4 regions of the Novosphingobium sp. TCA1 genome follow, and region 1 is predicted to be linked to each of the others. Evidence: riboswitches for the same ligand, from Rfam matches in the RefSeq annotation. Region 1 holds a riboswitch; each other region holds the start of a gene.
What was found. A riboswitch is a leader RNA that binds a small molecule or an ion and turns the genes downstream of it on or off. The one in region 1 is predicted to bind cobalamin.

Region 2: another riboswitch for cobalamin. It lies ahead of NTCA1_RS06640 (TonB-dependent receptor domain-containing protein); the one in region 1 lies ahead of NTCA1_RS19645 (cobyrinate a,c-diamide synthase).
Region 3: another riboswitch for cobalamin. It lies ahead of cobW (cobalamin biosynthesis protein CobW); the one in region 1 lies ahead of NTCA1_RS19645 (cobyrinate a,c-diamide synthase).
Region 4: another riboswitch for cobalamin. It lies ahead of NTCA1_RS03025 (DUF1852 domain-containing protein); the one in region 1 lies ahead of NTCA1_RS19645 (cobyrinate a,c-diamide synthase).

The regions. Positions count from the first base shown of each region.
Region 1 covers NZ_BLJH01000019.1:97,464-102,134, reverse strand. Annotated here, with positions in the region: gene NTCA1_RS19650 (TonB-dependent siderophore receptor) at 1-780, opposite strand, end outside; cobalamin riboswitch at 947-1,138, opposite strand; cobalamin riboswitch at 1,199-1,409, shown strand; gene NTCA1_RS19645 (cobyrinate a,c-diamide synthase) at 1,563-2,861, shown strand; gene paoC (aldehyde oxidoreductase molybdenum-binding subunit PaoC) at 3,075-4,671, opposite strand, start outside.
Region 2 covers NZ_BLJH01000003.1:312,433-317,103, reverse strand. Annotated here, with positions in the region: gene NTCA1_RS06650 (iron ABC transporter permease) at 1-306, opposite strand, end outside; gene NTCA1_RS06645 (ABC transporter substrate-binding protein) at 303-1,262, opposite strand; gene NTCA1_RS06640 (TonB-dependent receptor domain-containing protein) at 1,259-3,091, opposite strand; cobalamin riboswitch at 3,192-3,383, opposite strand; gene NTCA1_RS06635 (cell wall hydrolase) at 3,592-4,671, shown strand, end outside.
Region 3 covers NZ_BLJH01000008.1:128,028-132,698, reverse strand. Annotated here, with positions in the region: gene NTCA1_RS11930 (histidine phosphatase family protein) at 1-577, shown strand, start outside; cobalamin riboswitch at 606-858, shown strand; gene cobW (cobalamin biosynthesis protein CobW) at 1,047-2,096, shown strand; gene cobN (cobaltochelatase subunit CobN) at 2,096-4,671, shown strand, end outside.
Region 4 covers NZ_BLJH01000001.1:642,598-647,268, reverse strand. Annotated here, with positions in the region: gene NTCA1_RS03035 (DUF2149 domain-containing protein) at 1-231, shown strand, start outside; gene NTCA1_RS03030 (methionine synthase) at 331-1,359, opposite strand; gene NTCA1_RS03025 (DUF1852 domain-containing protein) at 1,386-2,465, opposite strand; cobalamin riboswitch at 2,752-2,975, opposite strand; gene NTCA1_RS03020 (ISNCY family transposase) at 3,237-4,631, shown strand.

The sequences.
Region 1 (4,671 bases):
AGCGCGCGTATCGCCCGAGGTCCCGTCGAAATCGTTGCGGGAATCGGACCAATAACCGCGCAAGTCCAGCGAAACGTCCGGCGTGATGCGAAACGTCAGGGTGCCGCTGGCGGAGGAACGCTGGAAACCGTCGTCCTCGGTGCCGTTGGAACGGGCCGAAATGCCGTCGGTGGTGAAGCGCGAGGCGGCGATGCGCCAGTCGATCGCTTCGGACGTGCCGCCCAGACCGGCGCGCGCGGAAACGGTGTCATGGGTTCCCGCTTCCACGGCGAAGCTGCCTTCCAGCGGCTCGGTCGGACGGCGGGTGCGAACGTTGACGACGCCGCCGATGGCGTCGCTGCCCCAGAGAATCGACTGCGGCCCGCGCAGGATCTCGATCCGTTCGGCATCGTCCACGAAGAGCGTCGAAAAGCCGTAGCCCCCCGCCGTGGACGAAGCGTCCGACAGGCGCATGCCGTCGATCACCATGACCGATTGCCCGGCGTCGGCGCCGCGGATACGCAGCGAGGTGGTGGTGCCGTAGCCGCCGTTGCGCGAAAGGCTGATGCCGGGCGTGCGCAGCAGGATATCGGTGAGGGCGATGGGCTGCGCGGCGACGATCTGCGCTTCGTCCAGCACGGTCACGCTATCCGCCACGCGATCCGCCGCGACCGGGGTGCGCAGCGCGGAGACGACGATACGGTCCGACGAGGCGTCGTCGGCGCCTTCGGCCTGGGCCGCGAAAGGATAGGCGGTCAGGGCAAGAGCAAGGGTGGTGGCAGTGGTAATTCGGCAGTTCACGGCATGTCCTTCAAGCCAGCGATCGAACCCGACCGGGCCGATATGCAAGGCGAAGGACGTGCAGCCGCGACAGACGGCGACAGGCCCCTTCGCGCCGCAAACCGGCACGGCAATGGCTGTCGCTCGGCGAGGAAATGCCCCGTTCGGCCGGCTCACCCTGTCCGGTCGAAGAACGACTGCGGCAGGCAGGTCTCCTGGCTCACGGGTCAATGCCGTTTCGGCCGCCTTCTCAGGGCCTTGCACCCCCAATGGCGAAATGGCCGCACGGCTCGCCGCTTACAGTTGCAGGGGCAGCCCGGGGCTTTCACCCGAGTTCCCTTTTGATCCCTCGCGGGGAACCTGTCGCAGCAGCGCCCCTATCGCCGCGAGGTCGGCGGCGCAAGATGAGAGGCGCTTGCGCGAACCTGCGAAGTTCCATAGTCGTGCCGGTGCAAGGGGTGCCCGCAAGGGCTTGATCGGGAAGCCCGGACTGCGGCCGATCGGCCGTGGCAGCCGGCACTGCGCCCGCAACTGTAACCGGGGATGCGCCCCGCCGAAACGCCATTGGAGCCTGACGGCTTACCGAGAAGGCGGCGGAAGGCGCGAGGATCCGGGAAGTCAGGAAACCGGCCCCTCGCCGTCGATCCTTCGCGCGGGCGGGATGTACCGGGCGGACGAGGGCGATGCCTCCCGTGGGGGAGGCTCCTTCGCGTGACGACATTCGTGCGTCTGTACCGAAGGGGGGAATTGAACATGCGCCATCCTGGAACCTGCCCGTCCGGGCGATATCTGCGGCCCGTACGATGACGGACACGCCGATGACGGCCTGCCCTGCACTGCTCGTCACCGCGCCTTCGTCGGGACAGGGCAAGACGCTCGCCACGGCCGCCCTTGCCCGCCGCCACGTCCGGGCAGGACGGCGGGTGCGGGTGTTCAAATGCGGGCCGGACTTCCTCGATCCCATGGTTCACGAAGTCGCCAGCGGCGCCCCGGTCCATCAGCTCGACCTGTTCATGTGCGGAGAGGACCAGTGCCGCGCGCTGCTGCACGATGCCGCGCGGGAGGCCGACCTCATCCTCGTCGAGGGTGCGATGGGGCTGTTCGACGGCACCCCCTCTTCCGCCGACCTCGCCCGGCGCTTCGGCCTGCCGGTCATGGCGGTGCTGGACGGTTCGTCGATGGCGCAGACCTTCGGCGCACTGGTCCACGGGCTGGCGACATACCGCAAGGACGTGACGCTGGCCGCCGTGCTTGCCAACCGCGTGGGCAGTGATCGCCATGCGCAGCTGCTGGAACGCGGCATGCCGGGCGGCGTGCAATGGCTGGGCGCCGTGCCGCGCGACGACGGCATGGGCCTTCCCGAACGCCATCTCGGCTTGGTGCAGGCAGGCGAGATCGCCGATCTCGAAGCCCGCATCGACCGCGCCGCCGAACTGCTTCCCGAAAGCGCCCTCTGGCTGCCCGAGCCTGTGCCGTTTCCGAAACCCGCCTCCGCCGCCCCTGCGCCTTCAGCGCTGGCCGGAAAACGCATAGCCGTGGCCCGCGACGAGGCCTTCGGTTTCATCTACCCGGCCAATCTCGAGTTCCTGGAAAGCGCGGGCGCACGGCTGGCTTTCTTCTCGCCTCTGCGCGACGCCACCTTGCCGGACTGCGACGCGCTCTGGCTGCCGGGCGGCTATCCCGAACTTCATCTCGCCGCGCTCAGTGCCAACCGTGCAATGGTGGAAGCGATCCGCGCGCACTTTCTGACCGAGCGCCCGATCCTGGCCGAGTGCGGCGGCATGCTCTATGCCTGCGAAAGGCTGGAAGATGCCGCAGGCACCAGCACGCCCATGCTCGGCCTGCTGCCCGCCCGCGCGGCCATGCAGAAACGACTGGTCGCCCTCGGCATGCAGGAAGCGGAACTGTCCGGCCATGCGGTGCGCGGCCATACCTTCCACTATTCACGGCTGGAAACCGCCCTCGAACCCATCGCGCTTGCCCGGACCCCGGATGGGCGCAAGGGCGAGCGGATTTTCCGGCAAGGCGCGCTCACTGCAAGCTACATGCATTTCTACTTCCCCTCCGCGCCGGAGCTGATTGCAGACCTGCTGTCTTGCTGAGCCAGGCCCGTCGTCCCCGTCCGCGGGGACGACGGAGAGGCTGTCAGAGTCCGTTTGGAAATTCGCTGAAGGCGAATTTTTGCGGCACCGGCCCACGCCCCCACCCGACCACCCAACGGTAGTATCCTGCGGGTGGTCGGGTGGGGGCGCCTGAGAGGCTTGGGGCCGGTGCCGCTCTGAAAATGCCCTTACGGGCATTTTTCAAACGGACTCTCAGGCGATGGCGGGCAGCTTCGCCAGATACTTGTCGAGCGTGATCGGATAGTCCCGCACCCGCACGCCAGTGGCGTTGTAGACCGCATTGGCCACTGCCGCGCCCACGCCGCAGAGGCCGAGTTCACCCACGCCCTTGGCCTTCATCGGCGAGACCTTGTCGTCCGCCTCGTCCAGGAACACCACGTCCTGATGCGGAATGTCTGCGTGAACCGGCACTTCGTATCCGGCCAGATCGTGATTGACGAAGAACCCGAAGCGCTTGTCCACCGCCAGTTCCTCCATCAACGCGCCGCCGACGCCCATGGTCATGGCGCCGATCACCTGGCTGCGCGCGGTCTTGGGATTGAGGATGCGCCCTGCCGCGCAGACCGCCAGCATGCGCCGCACCCGCGTCTCGCCAGTGTAAGAGTCCACCGCCGCCTCGACGAAATGCGCGCCGAAAGTCGATTGCTGGAACTTCTTCCCCAGATCGCCCCACTGCATCGTCTCTTCGGCCACGAGTTCGCCGGACTTCGCCGCCTCGGCCAAGGCAGCCGAGCGGTTGCCCGCGCGTACCCGGCCATCCGAGAACTCGGCCGAAGCCGGATCCATGCCCAGGCTTTGCGCGGCCATGTCGCGCAGCTTCGCACAGGCCGCATAGACGCCCGAGGTGGCGCTGTTGGCACCCCACTGACCGCCCGAACCGGCCGAGGCCGGGAACGAGGAATCTCCCAGCTTCACCCGCACCTTCTCGACCGGCAGCCCCATCATCTCCGCCGCGGTCTGGGCGATGATCGTGTAGGATCCGGTGCCGATGTCGGTCATGTCGGTCTCGACGGTGACCAGGCCGTCACCGGCCAGCCTCACCCGCGCGGCCGAGGTCATGTTGATGTTGTTGCGGAAGGCTGCCGCCACGCCCATGCCGATCAGCCAGCGCCCTTCCCGCATTTGCGCCGGTTTTGCGCTGCGACGGTTCCAGCCGAACCGGTCTGCGCCCTCTTCCAGACAACGCACCAGGTTGCGCTGCGAGAAAGGCCGTTCCGGGTGCTCGGGATCGACCTGGGTATCGTTGAGCACGCGGAACTTGACCGGGTCCATGCCCAGCTTCTCCGCCATCTCGTCGATGGCGATCTCCAGCGCCATGAGGCCGGGTGCCTCGCCCGGCGCGCGCATGGCATTGGCTTCGGGAAGGTCGAGTTCGGCCAGCCGCAGGGCGGTGAGGCGGTTGGCCCCGGCATAGAGCAGCTTGGTCTGCTGGGTCGCCGATTCCGGGCCGCCGCCGGGCAGATCGCCCGACCAGCTTTCATGGCCGATCGCCGTCAGCTTGCCGTCACTGGTCGCGCCCAGCCGGATGCGCTGGATCGTCGCGGGGCGGTGCGTCGCATTGTTGAGCATGAGCGGGCGCGGCATCGCGATCTTGACCGGCCTGCCGCAGGCCTTGGCGCCCAGCGCCGCCATGACCGCATCGGCGCGCAGGAACAGCTTGCCCCCGAAACCGCCGCCGATGAAGGGCGAGCGAACGTGGACTTTCTCCGGCGGCAACTTGAAGGTCGTGGCCAGTTCGCGCTTGTTCCACGCGATCATCTGGTTCGACGTCCAGACCGATAGCGCATCC
Region 2 (4,671 bases), on a different contig from region 1:
GGCCGAGGCATAGCCGGTCCAGAAACTCAGCACCGCCCCCAGCGCCGCACCCGGCGCTATGCCGAACAGGCCCGGATCCGCGAGCGGATTGCGCAAGTAGCCCTGCATCGCCGCACCCGCCGCGCCGAGGCCCGCCCCCAGCACCAGGGCCAGGACGGCACGCGGCATCCGCAGCTCCACCAGGATGGTCGAGGCGCTGTGCAGCTCGGGAGAAAAAGGGTTGATCCAGACGCGGCCCGCCAGCAGCGACAACGGCACCGCCACGCAGAGCGCGAGGGCCAGAAGCAGGACAAGACGCAGGTTCATGGCGTTGAAGAAACGGTCCTTACGGCAATCGGCGCATTGGCAGTCCGGGATGAAAGGTATTCCCGGCGGGCCTCGCCCAGCTCGTCCAGCGCGCCTGGAATCGTCGGCCCGCCGCACCACAGGATGGAGCGGCTGAGCAGGAAACGCCGGGTACTTTTCAGCGCGGAAAGCGCCGGGTGGTGCAGCATTCGGTCCTCCTCGGCGAGCGGATCGCCCACCGCGAAGACCACGCGCGGCGGATCCGCCAGCACTTGCTCCAGAGGCAGGTAATCGGCCTGGGAGAGACCGCGCGCGCCGGCAATATTCGTAAAGCCGGTGTGCCTCATCATGTCAACGATCAGGGTCCGGTCTCCGGCGACAAGTCCACCGGATTCCCACACCAGTGCCGGAATTTCGCGCAAGTCCGCAGGCGGCGCATTGCGGGCCACGGCAGCGTCTATCTGGGCGACCAGCCTTTCGCCCTCGGCGACATGTCCCGTCAGCCGCGCCAGTTCGCGCACCTGCTCGCGCGCGGCGGCAAGATCGGAGGCGATCGGCATCTTCACCAGCCGGTAGCCCAGCCTGCGGAACGCCGCCTCGCTCGCGGGATCGAGGAAAGCGCTGGCCACCACCACTTGCGGATGGATCCTCGCCACTTCCTCCACCGTGCCGGAAACGGCGCGATAACGCCGCGCCTCGGCGATCGGCATGGAACTGCTCTCGGGATCGTGGCTATAGCTGGAGATCGCCAGCAACTGGCCCGGTCCGGTCACTTGCGCCAGAATCGCATCGGTGCAGGGGTTGAGCGAGACGATCGTCGGATAGCGGCCCGGTTCCGCGGGGGCGGCCTCGGTGGTGTCACCGCCCCCGCAGCCCGCCAGCGCCGCGACCGCTCCGGCAAGTGCCAGCGCGGCCGCGATGCGACGGGCCTCGCGCTTCCCCCTCCCGAAAGAGGACGGGGAAAGCGACAGGATCACATCTTCACCCGAACCCCGGCATAAGCCGCGCGGCCGGGCGTGCCGTAAGTCCGCACCACTTCGTAGTGCTCGTCGAACAGGTTCTCGACCCGGCCGTAGACCTGGACGTTGTGGGTGACATCATAGGCGGCGCGCAGGCCGACCACGACGTTTCCGCCGAGATAATTGACGTTGGCCACATCGTCGTAGCGCCCCCCGCCCACGCGCAGGTCCGCGCCGAGGCGGAAGCCCTGCGACCAGTGCTTGTCGAGGCTGGCGTAGAGGTTGGTCTTGGGACGGCGGGCCAGGCGCGCGCCGGTGATCTCGTTGGTGGCGTCGAGGTAAGTGGCCGAAAGGCTCATGTCGAAGCCCTCCCAGTCGGTCACCTGCATGCCCAGTTCCACGCCCTTGGCGCGGGCGCGGCCGACATTGTAGTAGTTCCACGCGGCCAGGTCGTAATCGATCAGGTTCTTCGTCTTGCGATCGAAGTAGGTGACCGAGAACGTGCCGTGCCCTTCCGCGAAGGGCTGCTCAACGCCCACGTCCCACGACTTCGAGGTCTCGGGATCGAGCGCGCGGAAACCGGCATTGGTATAGAGCTGGTAGAGCGAGGGCGCCTTGAAGCCCTCGCCATAGCTGGCGCGCAGGATCGGCGCGCTTTCGCTGCCGCCGATCACCCAGGCGCCATTGGCCGAGAAGGTCGTCTTGTGCCCGAAGTCCGAATTGTCGTCATAGCGCAACCCGCCGTTCAGCGTCAGGCCGGTGACCGGGCGCAGGGTGAGCATGCCGAAGACGCTGTCGATCGAGGTGGAATCCTTCGAGCCGTAGTTGTCCGAGAACTTCTGCTTCTCGGTCTCGGCGCCGACCAGCACGCTGACCATGCCGATCGGGGTGTAGGAGACCTGCCCTTCGAAGCGGTCGTTGCGGCCATTGGTGGTGAAGGGACCGAATACGGCATCGTCCGAGATGCGGCGGGTATCGGTAAGGCCGTAGCCGACACGCGCGGTCAGGCGGCCGTCGAGCCCCTTGTAGCGCAAGTTGGCATAGCCCACGGTGTCGCGCTTCATGCCCACATTCAGGGCATCGGCGCCGGTATTGTCGTAATCGTAGTTCGCCTTGGTCCAGTAGGTCCCGGCGTCGGCGGAAAGGCCGTTCACGATCTGCACTTCGGCGCGGGCATTGGCGCTCTTGCTTTCGAAGCCGTCTTTTTCGGCGCCGCCGCGGCGCTCGTTGAAGGCGGAATAGCCGTCACCCTTGAGCCAGTTGCCGCCCAGCGTCAGGCCGACCGGCCCCACTTTGCCCGCGGCCGAGGCGCCGAGCTGCTTCTGGTCACGCCAGCCATATTCGGCCTGGCCGCGCGCGGTCCATTCCTCGGTCGGGCGCGCGGTGATGAGGTTGATCACGCCGCCGATAGCGCGGCTGCCCCAGAGCACGCCGGAGGATCCGCGCACCACCTCGATGCGGTCGAACTGGCCGACGGTGAGGCTGCCGAAGTCGAAGCCGCCGCCCACGTCGCCCGGATCGTTGATGCGCACGCCGTCGATCAGCACCAGGCTCTGTGCGTTCTCGGCCCCGCGGATGAAGACGCTGGCGGGCTGGCCGAAGCCGCCGGACTGGGTGAAGGTCACGCCCGGCAGGCGGGCCAGCACGTCGGTGGCGGTCACCGCCTGGGTGCGCTCGATATCCTCGCGGGTGACGACCGAGACGGACTGGCCGATTTCGCTCGTGGGCGTTTCGGTGCGCGTCGCGGTGACGACGATATTATCGATGGCCGCTTCATCCGCCAGAGCGGGGACGGCAATGGACGTCGAGACCGCAAGGGCGGTCCCCAGCAAGAACAGGTACTTCACGCGTATTCCTCCAACCTGAACGACTTGTGCCGTCCATGGCGGAGCCGCGCGCCTTTTCCTTGCGCGTCTGCTCGCTGCAAGCCGGGACACCCCGCCCGGCTGCGGAACGACGGTCACAGGCAGGTCTCCTGGCTCCCGGATCGTCGCGCCGCCCTCCGCCTTCCCGGTGTGACCCAGTGGCATCGCGTGGAAGGGGCGCTCCCCGGTCACAGTTGCGGGGGCAGCTTTTCGACTTGCGCCGAAATTCCCTCTATGGGCCCGGCTCCGGGCCACCCATGACGTGGCGCGCAAATACGGGGCCGCGCGGGGGTTGGCAAGCGGGGCAGATGGGTGACGCACCGGTATCGCCGGGGGAAATCGCAAAGAGAGTCTTAAGCGATTCAGGCTATCCCGCGCGCCTGTACCGCTTCGGGACGCGCCGATCTCGATGGATGCCGCGCGGGCCAAAGCAGGATAGGCGCGAAGGGCGCCTCATGCGAGGAATGCCGAGAGGAACCGAATTGACCGCCGCCGCCCTGCCTTCCTGCGCCGAGACCTGGGAACCGCGCCCGCGCGATTTCCAGGGGAACTTCGTGCGCGGCGGACGCAGGCGGCTCCAACGCAGGCGACGGCGCTGGACGCTGGGCGCGGCCGGGCTGGTGGCGATCGCCCTGCCCGCTTTCGCCTCCCCGCCGCTCACCGCATGGAACAGCCTGACGGTCGGCACCGCCACGGCAGCGGACCAGACCGTTCTGCCCATGCCTTTCGAACAGGTGGGCGCCAGCTTCCCCGGCTCGGCCTATTACTACCTCGAAGCGGAAAAGCCGGTGCTGAAGGTCGGCGAAGGCATTCATTCGGACGCCGGCGATGCCGCGAGCGGCCCTGTCGCCCGCGCGTTCAGGATCGACAATTCCGGGGTGGACCGCAGCCGCGCGCTCCAATGCCTCACCGCCGCGATCTACTACGAAGCCGCCAGCGAGCCGGACGGCGGCCAGCGCGCGGTGGCCCAGGTCGTGCTCAACCGCGTGGCCCATCCGGCCTATCCCAAGACCGTCTGCGGCGTCGTCTACCAGGGATCGGAGCGGCCAACCGGCTGCCAGTTCTCGTTCACTTGCGACGGTTCGCTGGCCCGCGCACCGCAGCGCTACTTCTGGCAGCGGGCGGAGGACGTCGCCCGCGCGGCGCTGTCAGGCTACGTCTACGCGCCGATCGGCCTGGCGACGCATTACCACACGATCCAGGTCAATCCCTACTGGGCGCCGAGCCTCCGCTACCTGACGACGATCGGCGCGCACCGCTTCTACGCCTTCAACGGCGCGGCCGGAAACCCGGCCTCGTTCCGCTTCGCCTATCTCGGCGGCGAACCGCTCGCCGCGCCCCATCGCCGCGACGATTCCGCCGCAAGCGCCCTGGCCAATGCCGCACTCGACCCGCTGGCCGTGCAGCGGGCTTTCGAGGTTACGGCGCCCGTCCGGGGTGAGACCGTCACGCCGCCCGCCGCACCGGTCGCGGCGGCTCCCGCCTATTCCAGCGACGTGCGCGAACGCGGCGGCGAGGATCTCTACCGCGCCCGCAACCTGCCCGAAGCCACCGTGCGCCCC
Region 3 (4,671 bases), on a different contig from region 1:
GACGACACTCCTGCTGATCTCCATCGCCGCCACGGCATCGAGCCGCGAGGGTCGCTTCCCGAACCCTGCGGAGCCGCTCGATCCCACCGGTGCCCGCGACGCCGTGCGCTCGGCTTTGCCGGACCGCTTTCGCATCGCAGTGCATCGCAGCCCCGCCCGCGCAGCTGCCGAGACCGCTGCCGCGATGGGGCTGGCGACGCAGGAACAGGCCGCCCTCGCCGATCTCTCTCACGGTGCCTGGACCGGCCGCAGTTTCGCGGACATCGAAAGCGCCGAACCGGGATCGATTGAACGCTGGCTGGCAGATCCGACCCAGGGCGTTCCCGGCGGCGATTCGATGGAACAGGCGCGCAGGCGCGTCGGCGCATGGTTGGACGAGGTTGCCGCCTTCGACGGGCCGGTCTGCGCCATCACCCATCCGATGATCGTCCGCGCCGCCCTCTCCCACGCGCTCGGCTTGCCCTTGCACGCGACGCTTGCCGTCGATGTGGCGCCGCTCTCGCGCACGGTGCTTTCCTTCAACCGCACCTGGCGATTGCAGTCGCTGGGGCTTGCGAGCGAAAGCATGCCCAGCTAATCGCCGGATGGCCGGAACGCGAAGGCGTTTCGGCAAAGATCGCGCCGGTGCCCCGCAAGGGGCTTAATACGGGAACACGGTAGAGCTTCTCCCTTCAGAGTTTGCTCGAATCCGGGGCTGTCCCTGCAACTGTAAGCGGCGAGCGCGATGCACATCGCGGCGAGACAAGGATCTCCGCCGCAGCCACTGGGCCGGACGCTAAGTCATGCGAGGCCTGGGAAGGCCGTGCATCACGCCCTGACCCGCGAGCCAGGAAACCTGCCTGCGCCGATGTCGCTCTTGCCCGGGTCCAGGGGATGGCCAAGGCACGGTAACTCTTCCGTCTGAGCGACGTGATGCATGCGGCCGGGGCCGCAGCGGCATGCCGTGTCGGGCGCCCGTGCGCCGGTCCGATCCGGCGCGCCGCCATCGCTGCATTCGCGGCGGAAAGCCCCGCCGTTTCAGGTCGCTGGCGCGCGGGAGACGATACATGAGCAAAGTTCCCACCACCGTCATCACCGGCTTCCTCGGCGCCGGCAAGACGACGCTGATCCGCCACCTCCTCCAGAATGCCAAGGGCCGCCGCCTGGCGCTGATCATCAACGAATTCGGCGATGTCGGCGTGGACGGCGAACTGGTGAAGGGCTGCAACGACGAGGCCTGCCCGGAAGACGACATCGTCGAACTGGCCAACGGCTGCATCTGCTGCACCGTCGCCGACGATTTCCTGCCGACCATGCAGAAGCTGCTGGACCGCGAAAACAAACCCGATCACATCATCATCGAGACCAGCGGCCTGGCCCTGCCAAAGCCGTTGGTAAAGGCCTTCCAGTGGCCCGACATCCGCACCCGCGCCACCGTTGACGGCGTGGTCGCGCTGATCGACGCCGATGCCGTCGCGGCGGGCCGTTTCGCCACCGATGAGGCCGCGCTGGCGGCAGCCCGCGCGGCGGACCCGATGCTGGACCACGAGAGCCCGCTGGAAGAACTGTTCGAGGAACAGCTGGGCTGCGCCGACATGGTGGTGCTCAACAAGACCGACCTCGTCGATGCCGATGCCCTCGCCCATGTCGAGACGCTGGTGCTAGCCGAGACGCGCCCCGGCGTGAAGATCGTGCGTGCCGATCACGGCGCCGTCGATATCGCCGCGCTGCTGGGCATCACTGCCGCGGCCGAGGACGACCTCGATTCCCGCCCCTCGCACATCGACGGGCTGGACGAGGATCACGACCATGACGATTTCGACAGCTTCGTGGTCTCTGGTGGCGATGTGGTCGATCTCGAAGCCCTTCTCGCCCGCCTGAAGGACCTGATAGCAGAGCATGACGTGCTGCGCATCAAGGGCATGGTCGCAGTCCGCGGCAAGCCCAGCCGCCTTGTCGTCCAGGCCGTTGGCCCGCGCATCCAGCACTTCTATGACCGCGCATGGCTGCCGCAGGAAGCGCGCCGCACGCAGTTGGTTATCATCGGCCAGAAGGGTCTGGACCGCGCTGCCATCGAGGCGGGGCTTGCCGGGGTTCTCGGTACTGTAGACGCCTGATGCACCTGCTCTCCGCCACGCCGGGGACGATCTCCAACGGCGAGGAGGCGATCGACCTCGACCAGTCTCCCGGCGACATGGTGATCCTCACCGTGGCGGACAGCGAACTCGCCTGCTTCGCGGGCGCGGCGGCGCGCATGCCCGAAGGCGCACCCAGCATTCGCCTCGCCAACCTGCTGCAACTGCGCCACCCCTATTCGATCGACCTCTATGTCGAAAAGGTGATCGCCAAGGCCAAGTTCGTCTGCGTGATCCTGCTCGGCGGCAAGAGCTACTGGGGCTACGGCATCGACGAGATCGCCCGCGTCGCGCGCGAGAACGGCATTGCCTTCGCCGCCATTGCCGACGGGCGAGAGGCTGACCCCGCACTCGACCGCGCCTCCACCCTGCCCTCCGACCTGCGCGAGCGGATGCGCGACTATTTGCGGCAGGGCGGCACCGCCAATGCCCTGTCGTTCCTGCGCACCGCTGCACGCACCATCGGCCATGACACGGGCGAGCCGGACGATCCGGTGCCGGTGGCCGATGCCGGGCTCTACCTTGCCGGCACCGAGCGCGCCGGGCTTGCCGAAGTTCAGGCAGGCTGGACCCAAGGCCGCCCGCTGGCATTGCTGGTGTTCTACCGCGCACTGATGATCGCGGGCACGCTGGACGCCGTGGATGCGATGATCGCGGCACTTCAGGAGCGCGGCTTCAACATTGCCGCCGTCCACGTCCGCGCCTTGCGGGAGCCTTTCGCGGTAGACTGGCTGGGCGGATTGCTGGGCGAGATCGCGCCCGATGTGATCGTCAACGCCACCAGCTTCGCCTCCTCCTCCGCAGGCGACGATCGCAAGCCGGGCATTCTGGAAAAGGCGGACTGCCCGATCCTGCAAGTCGCCTTCGCGGGCGTCGAGGAAAGCGAGTGGCAAGGCGCCGCACGCGGCCTTGGCCCGCGCGATCTCGCCATGAATGTGGCGCTGCCCGAAGTGGACGGCCGCCTGTTCACCCGCGCCGTCGCCTTCAAGGCCGCCGAGCGTTTCGACGAAGTGACCCAGTGCGGCATCGTCGTCCCCCGCGTCGCACCGGACCGGGTGGCCTTCGTTGCCGATCTCGCCGCCAACTGGGCGAGCCTGCGCCGCACGGCATCCGCTGAGCGCCGCGTCGCACTGGTGCTGGCGAACTACCCCAACCGCGACGGACGCATCGGCAATGGCGTCGGCCTCGACACCCCCGCCAGCACCGCCGCGATCATCGCCGCGCTGGCCGAGGCAGGCTATGACACCGGCGATGCTCCAAGGGACGGCGCCTCGCTGATGCGTGTGATGACCGGCGGCGTGACCAACGACCTGACATCGCTGGACCGCGCGGGTGAAGTTTCGCTGCCGCTTTCGGCCTACGAAGCCGCCTTCGCAGCGGTGCCCGATAGCGCGCGCAAAGCCATGTCCGAACGCTGGGGAGAGCCGTCTGCCGATCCCTTCGTGCGGGACGGCGCGTTCCGTCTGCCGGTCCACCGCTTCGGCAATCTCGCCGTCGCCGTGCAGCCCGCGCGCGGCTACAACATCGATCCCAAGGCCAGCTATCACGACCCGGCCCTGCCGCCGCCGCACGCCTATCTCGCCTTCCACGTCTGGCTCGCGCAGGACTTCCGCGCGCAGGCGGTGGTCCATGTCGGCAAGCACGGCAATCTGGAATGGCTACCCGGAAAGGCCATCTCGCTCTCGCGCGCGTGCTTCCCGGAGATTTGCGCCGGGCCGCTGCCGCAGCTTTACCCCTTCATCGTCAACGACCCCGGCGAAGGCACGCAGGCCAAGCGCCGCATCGGCGCGGTGGTCGTCGATCACCTCACCCCGCCGCTGACCCGCGCCGAGACTTACGGCCCGCTAAAGCAGCTTGAGGCGCTGGTGGACGAATACTACCTCGCCGCCGGGATGGACCCGCGCCGCCTCAACCGGCTGAGGCGGGACATTCTCGATCTGGCGCGCAGCCACGGCCTCGACCGTGACGCCGAGGCCAGCGGCGACGATGACGACGCGCTTTCGGCCATCGACAACTACCTCTGCGAGCTGAAGGAATTGCAGATCCGCGATGGGCTGCATGTCTTCACCCGGTCACCCGAGGGCCGCTTGCGGCGCGACCTGCTGGTCGCGCTGGCCCGTACGCCGCGCGGGTATGACCATGCCGGGCAGGCCTCGCTGCTGCGGGCGATGGCGGACGATTTCGGGCTGGACTTCGACCCGCTCGACTGCCGGATGGGTGATCGCTGGGACGGTACGCGGCCGGAAGCACTTGCGGCGGTTTCGGATGAACCCTGGCGCACGCACGGCGACACCGTCGAACGGCTCGAACTGCTGGCGGCCAATTTGCTCGACCGCCTCTCCGCTCATCGTCACCCTGAACTTGTTTCAGGGTCCATCTCGCCGATAGACCCACCGGTTGAGGGCGAGAAATGGATGCTGAAACAAGTTCAGCATGACGGCAGCCTATCAGGAAATGGGTTGGGCGAACGCACCGCAGCCGTTCTTGACGCCATCCGCACCGACCTCGCCCCCCGCATCGACCTTTGCGGCCTGCGCGAGGCCGAGGCCTTGCTTGC
Region 4 (4,671 bases), on a different contig from region 1:
ATCTGCGCCGTCCTGATGGTGCTGATCGCCCGCAATCCCCTGAACCCGTTCCAGTCGAAAGATGTCATCGTCGTTGAAAACCCGGGCAAGGCGGACATGACGATTACTGTGAAGGATGGCGAGAAACTGGAGCGCTACACTTCGACCAGCAAGATGGGAAAAGGCGGTGGCATCAAGGCTGGTGTAACCTACCGGCTGCCGGACGGAAATCTGGTTTACGTTCCTGAATGAAAGGGAGGGCCCGACCGCTTACCCGCAGGTGCCGGTAATTGGTCGGGCGAACCCATCTCAGCGTTCATCGCCGAGAGATAAAATATCGTCCAAGGCTTGTCAGACTGAGAGTTCCTTGCGGACGATCGCCGCCCCGGCACCCAGAGCTTCCAGCTTGCCGCGCGCCACGCGGCGTGACAGGGGCGCCATGCCGCAGTTCGTGGAGGGATAGAGCTTGTCGGCATCTACAAACTGAAGTGCCTTGCGCAGCGTTTCGGCGACTTCCTCGGGCGTCTCGATGGTGTCCGTAGCCACGTTGATCGCGCCGATCATCACCTTCTTGCCCCGGATCAGCTCGATAAGGTCCATCGGGACGTGGGAGTGGTGGCATTCCAGGGAAATGATGTCGATCCTGGACTTCTGCAGATTGGGGAAGGTTTCCTCATACTGCCTCCATTCCGAACCCAGGGTTTTCTTCCAGTCGGTATTCGCTTTTATGCCGTAGCCGTAACAGATGTGGACCGCCGTTTCGCACTTCAGGCCTTCGGCGGCTTTCTCCAGCGTGGCGATGCCCCAGTCGTTCGCTTCGTCGAAGAACACGTTGAACGCCGGTTCGTCGAACTGGATGATGTCCACGCCCGCGGCTTCCAGTTCCCTGGCTTCCTGATTGAGGATGGTGGCGAATTCCCAGGCCAGCTTTTCGCGGTTCTGGTAATGGGCATCGTAAAGCGTATCGATCATCGTCATGGGGCCTGGGAGCGTCCATTTGATCGGCTGCTCGGTCTGCGCGCGCAGATAGCGGGCGTCATCGACAAAAACCGACTTCGGACGCGCGACCGCGCCGACGACCGTCGGCACGCTGGCATCGTAGCGATTGCGGATCCTGACGGTCTCGCGCTTCTCGAAATCGACACCGCTGAGATGCTCGATGAAGGTCGTGACGAAATGCTGCCGCGTCTGTTCGCCATCGCCGACGATGTCGATACCCGCCTGTCGCTGATCGTCCACCGCCAGGCGCAGGGCATCCTGCTTGCCTTCGATCAATTCCTGATCCTGCAATTTCCAGGGGGACCAGAGCGTCTCGGGTTGAGCAAGCCAGGACGGTTTGGGCAGGCTGCCTGCGGTCGAAGTGGGCAACAATACTTTCATGATGGATAACCTTGTATTCTGCAGTGTCAAAGGGCGTATTCTGCGGACCATTGCGCAAGAATATCCTGATACGGCTTGATGAAGTTTTCTTCGGCGAATCTGCCCTGTTCGATGGCGAGGCGGCTTCGTTCTTCGCGGTCATAGACGATCAGCGTAGACGAATAGTCATTGTGCTTCAGGCTGGGCTGGAAGCATTTTCCCGCCGCTGCATTGGCGTTGTATATCTCGGGCCTGTAGATCTTCTGGAACGATTCCATCGTGCTGATCGTGCCGATCAACTCAAGATTGGTGTAATCGCCAAGCAAGTCGCCGGTGAAATAGAAAGCCATGGGTGCGGCGCTGCCCCTGGGCATGAAATAGCGCGCCTTCAGCCCCATCTTTCCGAAGTATTCGTCGGTGGAGGAAAACGCACTCTGCCGATATTCCACCCCTAGGACGGGATGATGATTTTCCGTCCGATGATAAGTCCGGCTGCTCGATACGCTCAGGCAGATGACAGGGGGCTTCCTGAAATTAGCTTTGTATGCGTCAGAGCTCACGAAGTGCCTGAACAGATTGCCATGAAGGGTGCCAAAACCATCCGGCGCTGCGAACGCGGTTCTGCCTCTGTTGTACTCTGCCAGTACCACGCTGAAGTCGTAATCGCGCACGTAGGAGGAGAAGTTGTTTCCAGCGATACCTTCGATGCGGGTATCGGTTTCACAATCGATAATACCTGTCTTCAGAATTTCTATCATGGGAAACGATTTACTGCTGGCATCGCCTCCGATACTCATCTCGACGGATATGATATCGAGTTCCACGCCATAGCGATTGCCATCGGGATTGTCCCAATCGGCCAGGTCGTTGAAGCGGTTGTCGATCATCTTCAGGGCATTGCGCAAGTTTTCCTGGCGGTTGTCGCCTCTGGCCAGATTGGCGAAGTTCGTCGTGATGCGGGTATTGTCGGAGGGACGATAATCCTCGTCGAAGCGAATGCTTTTGATCGCGAAGGTCAGATCTTTGGTTGTCATGATCGGCTGTCCTGATGAAGCGCGATTGGATCGGTCTTTCGGCGCGCCCGTGTCGACGCGGGGAAGGGCGGGATCGGCGTGGTCTACAGGCATGCGAGGTTTCCTTCGGTCCGGCGCGTGCGCCGTCCGTCGTTGCTGTTCGGAGATGAAACGGGTTTGCGGCGCGCCGCGTCAGGCGGCGATCAGCCCCAAGGCTCGGCGCGCGGGCGCATTCGTCGGTATGGGCCGAGACGGAAAAGGATTGGAGACATCAACCGATCACCTGCTGTTGACGGGCGAAGGGCCGAAGGAAGAACGCGCTGGACATGCACAACGGGTCATGGCGCCACGCCACGAAGCCTGCTTCAAGCGCGATCCACCGGAGGAACCCCCGCCCGAGGAACGTTATAGCGCCGAAGGCAGGTCTCCTGGCTTGCGGGTCAACGCGGCGGTTCCGGCCTTCCCGAGCTTCTTGCAAAAGCCCAGTGACACGAAATGGAACCGCTACTCGCCGCTTACAGTTGCGGGGGCAGCGCCGGACTCTGCCCCAAAAGGCACCACCGGCTTCCCGTCTTAGCCCCGCGATCATGCCTGACGCGGGGAACCTCGACAGGCTCATTCAACACCTTCAGAGGTTTCCTGTCAAGCATCATATAAAGATATCTTTATATGATGCTTGACGCGAGCGAGCTGAAAAGTCGGCATGTTGTGACTACTTGAGGCGGCAGCGTCGCGCTTTAATTAACATAATATATATTATCGTCTATGTGGTTTGTAAGCCCCAGATAGAAATGACACCGGCCCGCTAGATAGAAATGACACTCCCTGGTGTGGTCTGCGGAATGTCGGTGGCATGGTTTTCCTGCTGGTCAGGAGAACGCAGCTATGACGGTGCTGGCGATGAGCCATGGTGAACTTTCGCGATTTGATACGTTGATGCGCGTGGAGCGCGGCGAACTCCGAGTTGATGATGCGGCAACGGTACTCGGCCTGAAGCGCCGTCAGGTTTTCCGGTTGCTCGATCGGTTAAGATCCGAAGGCGCTGCCGGTCTCGTTTCCCGCAAGCGCGGCCGGCCAAGCAATCGGCGACACAGCGATGCGTTTCGTGAGCGTGTTCTTGGCATCGTTCGTGAGCATTATGCGGATTTCGGACCAACGCTGGCGCGTGAGTATCTGATCGAGCGCCATGGCATCAAAGTCTCTTGTGAGACGCTGCGACGGTTGATGATCGAGGCGGGTCTGTGGAAGGATCGCGAAGCGCGGCGCCCGCGTCCTTACCAGCCTCGCTATCGCCGGGACTGCCGGGGCGAGCTAATCCAGATCGACGGTTCGAAGCATTGGTGGTTCGAGGATCGCGGGCCGCAATGCACCCTACTCGTTTATATCGATGATGCAACCAGCGAACTGATGCATCTCAAGATGGTCGAGAGCGAGAGTACTTTCTCCTACATGGATGCAACTCGGGAATACATCGAGACGCACGGCAAGCCAGTGGCCTTCTATTCAGACAAGCATTCTGTGTTTCGCAACAATACAGCCTCGGCCAAAGGCGATGGCATGACGCATTTCGGGCGTGCGCTGGAGGCACTCAACATCGAGATCATTTGCGCGCACTCGCCCCAGGCGAAGGGCCGCGTCGAGCGCGCCAATGCGACGTTGCAGGACCGACTGGTCAAGGCGATGAGGCTGGAAGGTATCTCGACTATAGCCGAAGCGAACGCGTTCCTGCCCGTTTACATGGCCGCGCATAATGCCAAGTTCGCCAAGGCAGCTTTCGACGAACGCGATGTTCACCGTCCGCTGGCATTGCACGAGAATCTACGCACCGAGATGGTCTGGCGCGAATGGCGTTCGGTGACGTCGTCGCTGACGCTGCATTACAACAAGGCGATGTTCATTCTTGAGCCGACCGAGATCAGCCGCCCGCTCGCCGGCAAGCGAGTGGAAGTTTGCGAGTTTCCTGACGGCGCGCTGGAGATCCGGCACGGGGATCACTCCCTGCCCTACCGCGTGTTCGACAAGATCCGTCAGGTCAATCAGGCCGCGATCGTCGATAACAAGCACCTGGATGCAGCGCTGGCTATGGCGAAGCTGCTGCAGGAGCAGTTGCCGGCGCGCAAACGCAACAACAACGAACCGTGCCGGAGTTCGCAAGGACCGCACCTTTTCCCGGCTCCCGCATCGTCAGGAGCAGCAGAACCGGAAAAGCGCCGCCGCGGGCGCCCCCCTCTCGCCCGGCGCAATCCCACCGTGGCTTACATGAAGGAACGGACGGGATAGGCGAGACAGCGCCGAAACCGGCCTTTCCGTTCACGCCCCA